DNA from 2 places in the Roseobacter litoralis Och 149 genome. Region 1 is predicted to be linked to the other one. Evidence: riboswitches for the same ligand, from Rfam matches in the RefSeq annotation. Region 1 holds a riboswitch; the other holds the start of a gene.
The links. A riboswitch is a leader RNA that binds a small molecule or an ion and turns the genes downstream of it on or off. The one in region 1 is predicted to bind glycine.
Positions count from the first base shown of each region.

Region 2: another riboswitch for glycine. It lies ahead of RLO149_RS13650 (D-amino acid dehydrogenase); the one in region 1 lies ahead of gcvT (glycine cleavage system aminomethyltransferase GcvT).

Region 1 covers NC_015730.1:3,608,519-3,614,481, reverse strand. Annotated here, with positions in the region: gene gltX (glutamate--tRNA ligase) at 1-850, shown strand, start outside; gene RLO149_RS17310 (MATE family efflux transporter) at 869-2,275, shown strand; gene RLO149_RS17305 (gamma-glutamylcyclotransferase family protein) at 2,222-2,812, opposite strand; glycine riboswitch at 2,909-2,997, shown strand; gene gcvT (glycine cleavage system aminomethyltransferase GcvT) at 3,153-4,277, shown strand; gene gcvH (glycine cleavage system protein GcvH) at 4,295-4,654, shown strand; gene gcvP (aminomethyl-transferring glycine dehydrogenase) at 4,706-5,963, shown strand, end outside.
Region 2 covers NC_015730.1:2,863,729-2,869,691, reverse strand. Annotated here, with positions in the region: gene RLO149_RS13665 (amino acid synthesis family protein) at 1-32, shown strand, start outside; gene RLO149_RS13660 (adenylate/guanylate cyclase domain-containing protein) at 550-2,316, shown strand; gene RLO149_RS13655 (hypothetical protein) at 2,714-3,052, opposite strand; glycine riboswitch at 3,729-3,817, shown strand; gene RLO149_RS13650 (D-amino acid dehydrogenase) at 3,972-5,192, shown strand; gene RLO149_RS13645 (threonine aldolase family protein) at 5,552-5,963, shown strand, end outside.

The DNA.
Region 1 (5,963 bases):
GGGGGATATCTCGATTGATGCGGCCTCTGTGTCCGACCCGGTGCTCATTCGCGGCGATGGTCAAATCCTGTACACGCTGGCTTCGGTGGTCGATGACACGGAGATGGGCGTCACGAATGTGGTGCGCGGTTCGGATCATGTAACCAATACCGCGACACAAATTCAGATCATCAACGCGCTTGGCGGCACGGTTCCTGCATTTGCGCATCACTCGTTGCTGACCGGCCCGCAGGGCGAGGCCTTGTCCAAACGTCTGGGCACGCTGGCGCTGCGTGATCTGCGTGAAAGCGGTGTTCAACCTGCTGCACTGCTCAGCCTGATGGCGCGGCTTGGCTCCAGCGACCCGGTCGAGTTGCACACCGACATGGCCGACCTGATCGAGGGCTTTGACATATCGCGCTTTGGCTCGGCGCCGACCAAATTCGATGCCGACGACCTTTATCCACTGACTGCGCGCTATCTGGCGGGCTTGTCTCTGGCGGATGTTGCAGAGGAGATATCTGCGGCGGGCGTCCCTGACGACATGGCCGCACAGTTCTGGGACGTGACGCGCGAGAATATCACCACGCTCAAGGACATTGCCCCATGGTGGGTGATGATGCGCGATGGTGCAGAACCGCAGATCGACGACGAAGACCGCGAATTTGTCGCCGATGCGCTGGCGCTTTTGCCGGACGGCGCCTTTGATGCGACGACCTGGGGGACATGGACCGGTGCCGTGAAAGAAAAAACCGGGCGTAAAGGGCGCGGGTTGTTCATGCCGCTGCGCAAAGCTCTGACCGGTCAAAGCCACGGGCCGGACATGTCGATGCTCATGCCCTTGTTGCAAACCGTTAAGGCCCGCGAATGAGCTGTTCGCCTTTAGCGTATGGCTGAGGCACAGGCGAAGTTTCTCAAGGGGAGCCTGTTTCGCCACATATCGGTGATGTCCCTGACTTCATCCGTGGGGTTAATGGCGATTTTCGCCGTTGATTTCATCGACATGATTTTTATCGCGATGTTGGGAAAGGCCGAACTGGCCGCCGCCGTGGGGTATGCGGCGACGGTGCTGTTTTTTACCACGTCTTTCGGGATTGGGATGGCGATTGCCGCGGGGGCACTGGTGGCGCGCGCCCTTGGTGCAGGTGATGCGGCGCTCGCGTCAGAGCGCAAGACCCACGCGCTGACCTATGGGGTCGTCTTCGGCACCGCATTTGCAGCGCTGGTCTGGATGAACCTTGCCCCGATTGTGGACCTGCTGGGGGCAAAGGGGCGCACGGCTGACCTTGCGGTGCAGTATTTGCGAATTGTTGTGCCAAGCCTACCATTCCTGATGATTGGCATGATGGGCGGGGCGATCCTGCGCGCGCATGGTGATGCCCGCCGGGCGATGATGGCGACGATTTACGGCGGGTTGATCAATGCGGTGCTGGATCCGATCCTGATCTTTGGCCTCGATCTTGAATTGACCGGTGCAGCATTGGCGTCGGTTGCGGCGCGCATTGTCATTGCGGTCACAGCGCTGATGCCGATTATCCGGCACTATGGCGGGGTCGGGCGGCCGCGTCCGCGCGGTTTGTTGCGGGATCTCCCGCCGATTGCCGCCATTGCCTTTCCCGCGATTCTGACACAGCTTGCCACTCCAGTGGGGCAAGCCATTGTGACCCGCGCCATGGCCGATTTCGGCGAGATGGCGGTTGCCGGGATGGCGATTGTCGGGCGTCTCAGCCCGCTGGCGTTTGGCGTGATCTTCGCACTATCAGGTGCTGTCGGGCCGATCCTTGGGCAGAATTACGGCGCGCGCAACTTTGAACGTGTGCAATCCGGCCTGACATCTGCCTTGCTGTTTACGGGGCTTGTGATCGTAGTTGTGTCATCTGTGCTGTTTGCGCTGCGCGATCCGATTGCGGATCTGTTTATGGCAACGGGGGTCACGCGTGATCTTGTCTTTTTGTTTTGCGGCCCGCTGTCGCTGCTGTTCTTTTTCAACGGCGTTTTGTTCGTGGCCAATGCGACCTTTAACAATCTGGGTCATCCATTCTATTCGACCTTCCTTAATTGGGGGCGCAATACTGTAGGCATGATCCCTCTGGTGCTGTTGGGGTCCAGCTTTTTCGGAGCGCAGGGCGTTTTGGTCGGGCAGGCCGTGGGTGGTGTGATCTTTGGTGTGCTTGCATGGTGGCTTGCGCGGCGTGTGATCGCGCGTGCGCCTCAGGAAATCGCCGCAGCAGAGGCGAAACCCTCAGAATTTGGGAGGCAGGGCCGCCTCATGTCGCTTTTGTACCTGCGCCGATAGCCGATCAAGATTCTCATCGACCAAAGCAGTTTGTGCCCTTGTCAGTCTCTGGTGGCGCGGATAGATCGGGTCGTCGCGGTCATTGAGGATAGGTGTATGCCAATTGTCGGTTGTGTCAAAGAAATGCTGCACACCGGACGCGCCATAAACCTCGTGGAACCCCTGAACAACGACATCAAGATAGCTGAGCAGAATGCTGTGGCTTTTGTTGTCTGTCATATCTTCCGGGGCCACGGCATAGACCGCGATTTCGGGGCGATGGGACAACTCGTGATCAACATCGCGTGAGGCCTGCAGGCGGGCATACCCGCCCTCGCGCGCATCAAGGGCCGCCCAATCCGCGCCCGGGACATGGGCGATCAGCCCGTCGATACTATGGCCCGGTGCTTGCACACCAGTCAGCAGAACAACACCGTAGCGTGGCGTTGCAACCCATGCCCTGCGCCATCCGCGCAGTGTTGCGGGCTGCGGGTTCGGATAGTCGTGGCTTTTTGTGTTCACAAGGCTGCCGTAGCCAAAGAAGTAGGGGTCGTTCATCTATGTCTCTTTGGTGTTACCCCGCACAGTCAATCATGGGTATCGCTGCTTCACAAGGGGACTTGACCAACACACATGGGGCGGCATAGCGTGACGCCATCCACTACGGGAGAACTGGCATAAATGCTGGTGCCGAAGGAGCAACCGCCCCGGAAACTCTCAGGCCAAAGGACCGTCGTGGTGTAAGAACTCTGGAGAGAGATGCGCAGGACGCATCCGCCGAAGGGATAACGATCTCAGGCGAAAAGACAGAGGGGGCATTCAGGCGCAGGTCTCGGAGCTGCGCGCGGAATGCCGTTGTATTGCTTCATGCAGCACCGGCGACGATTAAGGGGACCGGATGGCAGATCTGAAGCGGACGCCACTTTTTGAGTTACATGCAGAGCTGAGTGCGAAAATGGTGCCTTTTGCAGGGTACGAGATGCCTGTTCAATATCCGATGGGGGTCATGAAAGAGCATCTGCACACGCGCGGCCATGCAGGGCTTTTTGATGTCAGCCATATGGGGCAGGTCCTATTGTCCGGCCCATCCTGGGAAGCGGTTGCGCTTGCCTTTGAAGTTTTGGTCCCGATGGATGTGCTCGGTCTTGCGGATGGGCGGCAACGCTACGGCTTTTTCACCAATGAGGCAGGCGGCATCGAGGATGATCTGATGTTTGCGCGTCGCGGCGATTCGTTGTTCGTGGTAATAAATGCGGGCTGCAAGGACGCTGATCTGGCCCTGATGCGCGCGGGTTTGCCGGATGACATCACCCTGAGCGAGTTGAGCGACCGGGCCTTGATTGCTTTGCAGGGTCCGGCGGCGGGCAGTGTGATCACGTCTCTGGATGAGCGGGCCGAAGCGATGCGCTTCATGGACTCATGCGAGTTGTCGTTATGCGGACATGCGGTCTGGGCCTCCCGATCTGGCTATACTGGTGAGGACGGATTTGAAATCTCCGTACAAGCGGACGAAGCGGTCTCTCTGGCGCGGCGGCTTATTAACGACGCAGAGGTAGCACCCATCGGACTTGGGGCGCGGGATTCCCTGCGGCTGGAAGCGGGTTTGTGCCTTTATGGCAATGATATCGATGCCGCGACAGGTCCGGTTGGTGCCGGGTTGTCTTGGGCCATTCAGAAAGTGCGGCGTCAGGGCGGCGCGCGCGCTGGCGGCTTTCCCGGCAGTGAAGCGATTTTTGACGAAATGGCGGGGGGCCCGGCGACAAAACGGGTCGGATTGCGCCCCGAAGGACGCGCGCCCATGCGTCAGGGCGTGGCGCTTTTTGCTACCGCCGAAGGGGGCGCGCAGATCGGGTCGGTCACCTCGGGCGGTTTTGGCCCGTCAGTGCAGGGGCCGATTGCCATGGGATATGTCGATACCGATTTTGCCACCACCGGCACCGCGCTTTGGGGCGAGGTGCGCGGCAAGCGCATGGGCGTCGAGGTCGTTGACCTGCCGTTTGTCCCAGCAGGTTTTAAACGTTAGAAAAAAGGAAACAGATTATGAAATTCACAGAAGAGCACGAATGGTTGCGCCCCGAAGGTGACGAGATCATCGTGGGCATTACGACACATGCCGCCGAACAATTGGGCGATGTGGTGTTTTTGGAACTGCCCGAAGAGGGCACAACCGTCAGCAAGGACGAAGAAGTCGTTGTGATCGAAAGCGTCAAGGCGGCCAGTGATATTCTGGCCCCGATTGATGGCGAGATTACTGAGGTGAATACGGCGCTTGCGGACAATCCCGGTGCGGTCAATGAAGACCCGCAGGGAGAGGCATGGTTTTTCAAGATGAAAGCCAGCGACCCATCCCAGATGGACGATTTCATGGATGAAGCAGGGTATCAGGCGTTTATCGCCTGAACTGCTGCACCCGATGCGCATGACCCCTGCCAGCAGAAAGAGAATGACCCCATGAGTTTCACGCCGATAGACTATCTGCCCTATGATTTTGCCAACCGGCGCCATATTGGCCCATCCCCTGCGGAAATGACGCAGATGCTGGAGGTGACGGGTGCCGCGAACCTTGATGCGCTGATGGATGATACGCTGCCCGCAGCGATCCGCCAGAAAGAGCCATTGGCCTTTGGCAAGGCGATGTCGGAACGTGAGGTGCTGGAGCATTTGCGCCGGGTCGCGTCAAAGAACGAGGTGCTGACGTCGCTGATCGGGCAGGGATACTATGGCACGGTCACACCGCCCGCGATCCAGCGCAACATCCTTGAAAACCCGGCGTGGTATACAGCCTATACCCCCTATCAGCCCGAGATTTCGCAAGGCCGCCTCGAAGCGCTTTTAAACTTCCAGACCATGGTTTCCGATCTGACCGGGCTTGAGGTCGCCAACGCATCCCTTCTGGATGAGGCCACCGCCTGTGCCGAGGCGATGACCATGGCGCAGCGGGTGTCGAAATCCAAATCCAAGGCGTTCTTTGTGGATCGGGATTGCCACCCGCAGAACATCGCCGTGATGCAAACCCGCGCCGCGCCCTTGGGCATTGAGATTATCGTCGGCAACCCTGACAAGATGGACGCCGAAGCCGTCTTTGGCGCGATCTTTCAGTATCCCGGCACCTATGGTCATGTGAATGATTTCACCGACCATATGGCGGCGTTGCACGACCATAAGGCGATCGGTGTTGTATCTGCTGATCCACTGGCGCTGACGCTGTTGAAAGAACCCGGCGCCATGGGCGCGGATATCGCCGTCGGCTCAACCCAGCGGTTTGGGGTGCCCGAGGGCTATGGCGGGCCGCATGCGGCTTATATGGCCTGCCGGGATGCGTATAAACGCGCCATGCCTGGGCGGATTGTCGGCGTATCTGTCGACAGTCACGGGCACCGGGCCTACCGGTTGTCACTGCAAACGCGCGAACAACATATACGGCGCGAAAAGGCCACGTCCAATGTCTGCACGGCACAGGCGCTGTTGGCGGTCATGGCGTCCATGTATGCGGTTTTCCACGGACCCGAAGGCTTGCGCGCCATCGCGCAGCGCATCCACCGAAAAGCCGTGCGCCTGGCAAAAGGGCTGGAAGAGGCAGGGTTCACTGTCGACCCGCAAGCGTTTTTCGACACGATCACTGTGGACGTAGGGCCGTTGCAGGCGGCGGTGATGAAATCGGCGGTGGATGAAGGGATCAACCTGCGGCGCGTGGGGGAAACCCGTGTGG
Region 2 (5,963 bases), 740 kb from region 1:
CCAGAGTTGGAACGGGCCCAAGCCCCTCTTGATCGTATGATCTTCCTTGAAGCTGCCATTGGACCCAAACGCAGCATCGGTCAAAGAGGGCTCGTTCCGGCCGTCGGAGGCGGCGCAGCATCTGCTCAATCTTGGCTTCTGTTGGCGATACGAACGGCCCATTGCTGCCGTTGGCCATGTCATCTCGATGCTGCGGTTGCAGCCCGCATAGCAGACGTTCACTATCGGCGCGAAATCTACGGCTGTGGGAACTCACGGAATGCGGACAAAGCGCCAATTCGCTGCGCCTGCGCCAATGGCGGCTTTGTTCTCCTGTTGCCATGACGCGACTAATCCCAGTGATTGACCACCTGGAACAAGCTCGAAAGCCACAAGACCAATAACCGCTGGCTGCCGCTCTGCGACTTGTTGGGCGTTTCGGGCTGATAGAGTCCTTGCGCTGAAAAAAAATGAAGCATGTTCTAGGCTTCAAGCAACCCTTTCAGGCCGCCTGCCATTGTGCCCTCTTCCTCTTTGAACCATACATAAAATTCTTCTTGGAAACAGCCGATGACCGAACACCGAAAACTTGCTGCGATCCTGGTTGCCGACATCGTCGGCTTCAGTCGGCTGGTCGGCAACAACGAGGAGCGAACGCTGTCAGAGTTGCGTGAGATCAACCTGGGCATCGTCGATCCGACCATTTCTTTGCATCACGGGCGTCTTGTCAAAAGAACGGGTGACGGCGTCCTTGTTGAATTTCGCAGCGTGGTCCAAGCGGCCCGTTGCGCCATCGCGTTGCAAGATGCCATGCACGAGCGCAATCGCTCAGTCGATCATGCGCACCGGATCGAGTACCGCATAGGCGTCCACCTCGGCGACGTCATCGAGGAAGGCGACGGCGATTTGATGGGCGACGGCGTCAACATCGCGGCCAGACTGGAGGCCTTGGCGGTGCCAGGAGCAATCTGCATGTCAGAGGACGCTTATCGCCAAGTCAGGTCGCGCCTCGAAGTTGAGATAAGTGACCTAGGCGAACACGAACTCAAGAACATCGCCGAACCCATGAGGGTCTACGCAATTTACTCTGGCACGATGACGGCTCCGCATTTGGAACATGGCAGATCCGCGACTGCGTCAGTGCCATCGAGTAAGCCTTGCATTGCGGTTCTTCCTTTCGCCAACATGTCGGCCGATCCTGAACAAGATTATTTCGCCGACGGTATCGTTGAGGAACTGACGACTGGCCTGGCACGTATGCGTTGGTTGACTGTGATTTCGCGCAACTCTGCATTCGCTTTTAAGGACAAGGCCATGGATGTCCGCCGCATCGGCCGGGACCTCTCGGTTGGCTATATCGTCGAAGGCAGCGTACGCAAGGCAGCCAATAGCGTGAGAATTTCTGCCAAGATGATCGATACAGAGTCTGGAGCGCATCTTTGGGGCGAGGCATTCACGGGTCGCCTCGATGACATATTCGATCTCCAGGACGAGGTAACCGCAGGCATTGTCGCAGCAGTGGAGCCATCTCTGAAGCAGGCCGAGATAGATCGCGCGAAGCGCAAGAGACAGGAGAATCTCAGTGCGTATGATCTGTATCTCAGGGCACTCGATCAGGCGCACAAGTTCACGCAAGAGGCCCGAGACAGTGCGCTAAAGCTGCTCGACGAGGCGATAAAAATAGACCCGGACTACGCCGAAGCGCACGGTGTGGCCGCGTATTGTCACCAACAGAGATATCTCTGGGGTGGGTGCGACCCGCAGGATCGGTTGGCCTCTTTGCACCACGCCGAAGCAGTTGCAGAAGGGCGAACTGACGACGCAACGCCGCTTTCGTTTGCGGCAATGGCGCTGAGTGCCCTTGATAACCAGCACGAAGTGGCTGCAACAATGCTGGCCCGTGCCCTTGACCTGTCACCAAATTCAGCGCTTGCGCTCATCTGCCGCTCACTCGTCATGACTATTCTGGGAAAACCAGAAAAAGGTGCGGTAGATGCGGCGCAATCACTTCGGCTCAGCCCCTTCGACCCCCTGCGTCATATCCCGGAGTGCGTGCTTGCGATTGCCATGTTGGCAGTCGGTCACTCGAAAGAAGCCGTGGACCACGCGCGTCGTGCTGTCGATGCAAACCCTATGTTTACGCCCGGTCGTGCTACCTTGGCTCTTTGTCTCGTTGAGGACGAGCGTATTGATGAAGCCGCTGATGTCATGCGAACTGTCTTAGCCAAGGCACCAGACACACGTATCTCCAATCTTCACGAACGTTTGCTGATCGTGAATGGATTAGGGTTCGACCGTGTTTCGGCGGCGATGCGCCTTGCCGGACTCCCTGAATGATTTGTATGCTGAGATTGTGCAGGCGGAGCGATTTTGTGGAACGTCTCCAGAGTCAGCTTCGGCCGATCGAGCGATCGTTATAGATCGGCTCTGAACTGCACCAATGTCAGCTTCCTGACGCTTAGCCGCTATTGGTGCGAGGTGCGGCACCTGGGAGGTTTGGGCTCGCAGCCGACATCTGATAGTTTCAGTCGGTTGACGGGTGCCAGCCCGAAGCGGTCATGGCGCAAAACTGCGGGGCCGGCCAGAGCGGACCTTCGCGCAAGCCCAGTCGAGTGACCGATATGCGGGACGAAGCGGGCTTTCGCTGCGGCTGCGCCAATGGCCGGTACCACCGCTTGAACCGGACCTTCATTTTGAACGGTTAAGGTTGGGTTCGCGGATTCTGCTACTTTTTCTATTCATCTGCCGCCAAATAGGCTTTGCCTTTCCGAAGTGACAGTGCTTCGCACAAAATAACACGGTATCCCGCATTGGTATCTAGCCTAAGTTTGTGAACATTCTTAGTTTCGAGGTATGCCGATTTGGTGGCTCCCATAATTGCGGGCGCACCAACAAATGGTCCTTCACGGATTTCGTATCCATGAACGCCAGAAAACGTAAGAGTATGAATCTCAAATACATTTTCCTCCCAATTTATCGGGTAGTCGATTTCAAATAAGATGACGTCCTTTTCGGGCAACTCAATCACCTTGTTGATTGTGCTGTCGTGCCAAAAAATGTCGTGTATTTCCATTTTGAATACCCCCTAAGTCAGCTAATCAGCCCTCGTCACGGATAAAGGCCTACGAACTTAGCCACATCAGTTCACCAAGTTGACACCATTTACAGTCAACCTGCCTTCAGGACTGTGCAAAGTCCACTTGCTGAGAGAGCTGCCATTTGAGCAATCTGCAGCATTCGGAACTCTGGGCTCGAAGGAGCCATTAGATCGGTTGCAGCATGTTTAAATTATGGGCGAATCAGCGACGTCAGGGACGGCCCAAAGCCGCCGTCGGCCGAGGGCACTCGATGCCGCAGCGCGGCCCTTCGAAGGAGACATTCGCTGCGCCTGCAAAATCAGGTAACGGGCGAACTCACACAACGCGGGACAACGCTGACGTCCGCTTGGAATGCCCCGATTTCGTCTTTGGAGGAGCCATTTATGAAGCAGTTCTTTTCTACCGACCATTATAGAACGCTCCAAGCCCAGAGCATTCGAGGAACAGTCTGATCATTGGTTTGTCTGGTTGTCAGAATTTGATACACTTTCCTACTTCTGTGCGCTGAGGTTCTACGTCTGTGAGACTATGGTTATTGGCAGAAATGCCGCATAGTCAGCAATCAATTCAAATGATACGGACATCTCTTGTTTTGAGCAAAGTTTGTCTTGATCCACGGCAGATTCGGCCCTAAGGCAAGAGCGTCACAATACGCTTTGTGCAGGAGAGACCGGACGAGAGTCTGGCGCCGAAGGAGCAACCCCCCGGAAACTCTCAGGCAAATGAACTGTACGAAAGCAGACAATCTGGAGAGCGGCCCGGTTCATTCCGGACCCACCGACGGAGAAAGTGCAAAGCTTAGGCTGCGTACGTAAACTCTCAGGTAATCGAACAGAGGGGATTAGCGGTGCGGATTTCTGCACCTGATCTTGATCTGTCTGGGGGTTAATCCTGATGAAAAAAATTGCCGTTATCGGCGCCGGTGTTACCGGTGTAACCACCGCTTATGCGCTTTTAAACCGTGGCTATGATGTGAGCGTGTTTGACCAGAACCGCTATGCAGCGATGGATACATCTTTTGCAAATGGCGGGCAGTTGTCGGCTTCAAACGCCGAAGTATGGAACCAGTGGTCGACTGTGTTCAAGGGAATGAAGTGGATGCTCGTGCGCGGTGCCCCTTTGTTGGTCAATCCCAAACCCAGCTGGCACAAATACTCTTGGATGGCCGAATTTATGGCTAACATACCGCATTACCATCGAAATACCGTCGACACGGTCCGCATGGCGATAACAGCGCGCGAACTTTTGAAATCTACTGCTGCAAACGAAGGGTTTACCTTCGATGTTGAAGAACGCGGCATTTTGCACATCTACAACACCAAAAAGGAATATGACCACGCCACAGAGGTGAATGCGCTTTTAACTGAGGGCGGTCTGAACCGAGAAGCTATGTCCCCCTCCGAGATGAAAACCCTGGAACCGGCGCTTGAGGGGGATTTTTACGGCGGCTACTTTACGCAATCAGATATGACAGGCGACATCCATCGCTACAGCACTGGCCTGTCAGAGGCCTGCAAAAAGAAAGGTGCCGCATTTCACTTCAACTCGGATGTGACACACATCACCCATACCGCGCAGGGTCCAGTTGTGCACTGGAAGGACGCGAAAGACGCCAAGAACGACAACCAGTTTGATGGGATGGTCATTTGTGCTGGCGTCGGGAGCCGTAAATTTGGCAAAATGCTGGGCGACCGGGTAAACGTTTATCCAGTCAAAGGTTATTCAATCACCGTTAATTTGAATGATGAAACGAGCAGGCAGGCAGCCCCTTGGATCAGCCTGTTGGATGACGAAGCTAAGATCGTGACAAGTCGGTTGGGCCCTGATCGTTTCAGGGTCGCAGGAACGGCCGAATTCAATGGCTACAACTGGGATATCCGCGACGATCGGGTGCGGCCGCTTGTTAAGTGGGTTGAGCAGAAGTTCCCGAATGTCGAAACTGAGCATGCGGTGCCGTGGGCGGGTCTACGCCCGATGATGCCGAACATGGTGCCAATGGTGAAGGGCGGCAAACGTCTCGGTGTCTATTATAACACTGGCCACGGGCATTTAGGGTGGACATTGTCAGCGGCCACGGCGGAGATAATTGCCGAAAAAATCAAGGAAGAAATCTAAAGCAGGTGTTTGTTCTATGACGGCAGCAGTGCTTCGTACTGCAGAATCTTGGCAAAATGGGCTCTTCGCTGCCATTAGATCGGCTGCAGCATGTTGAGCCCACGGATTGCCTTTCGCCAGCAGGGACGGCCCAGATCTGCCGTTCGCTTCATGGCCGAGCGCTGCGGTGCAGCTTCACAAAACCTGCCATTCGTCCATCGTGCAGCATTTTTGGAGGGTGAACGTCGGCAGAGCGTTGTGCAAAGCTGCAGTTTTCTACTGTCTAAATTGTTTGGATACGTCTTCTTTGGTATTAGAGCTTGTGCCCGTCCCAAGCGTCAAGGGATAGAAGGTCAAATTGCTTGGCTACGGAGATTTCCATGCATGACTTCTACTCAGATACACAGACCCGACCCAGCCGCGCCATGCGCGAAGCGATGCTGGAGGCTCCTGTTGGCGACGAACGGCATTTGGACGACCCGTCCACAAATGAACTTTGTGCCCGCGTTTCAAAGATGCTGGGCATGGAGGCGGCCATGTTTCTGCCCTCGGGCACCATGTGCAACCAGATCGCGATAGCTGTCCACTGCGATCCCGGTGATGAAGTGATTTGCACGCGGGACTCGCACATTCTGTTTGCCGAAAGTGGCGCATCCGCCGCGCTGTCTGGTGTGATGCACCAACCGATTGATGCGGTTCGCGGTATGATGACGCCGGATCAGGTAGCCGCCGCGATCCGTCCCCGGTCGTCGCACGCGCCGCGTAGCCGATTGCTTTGTACCGAGCAGACCG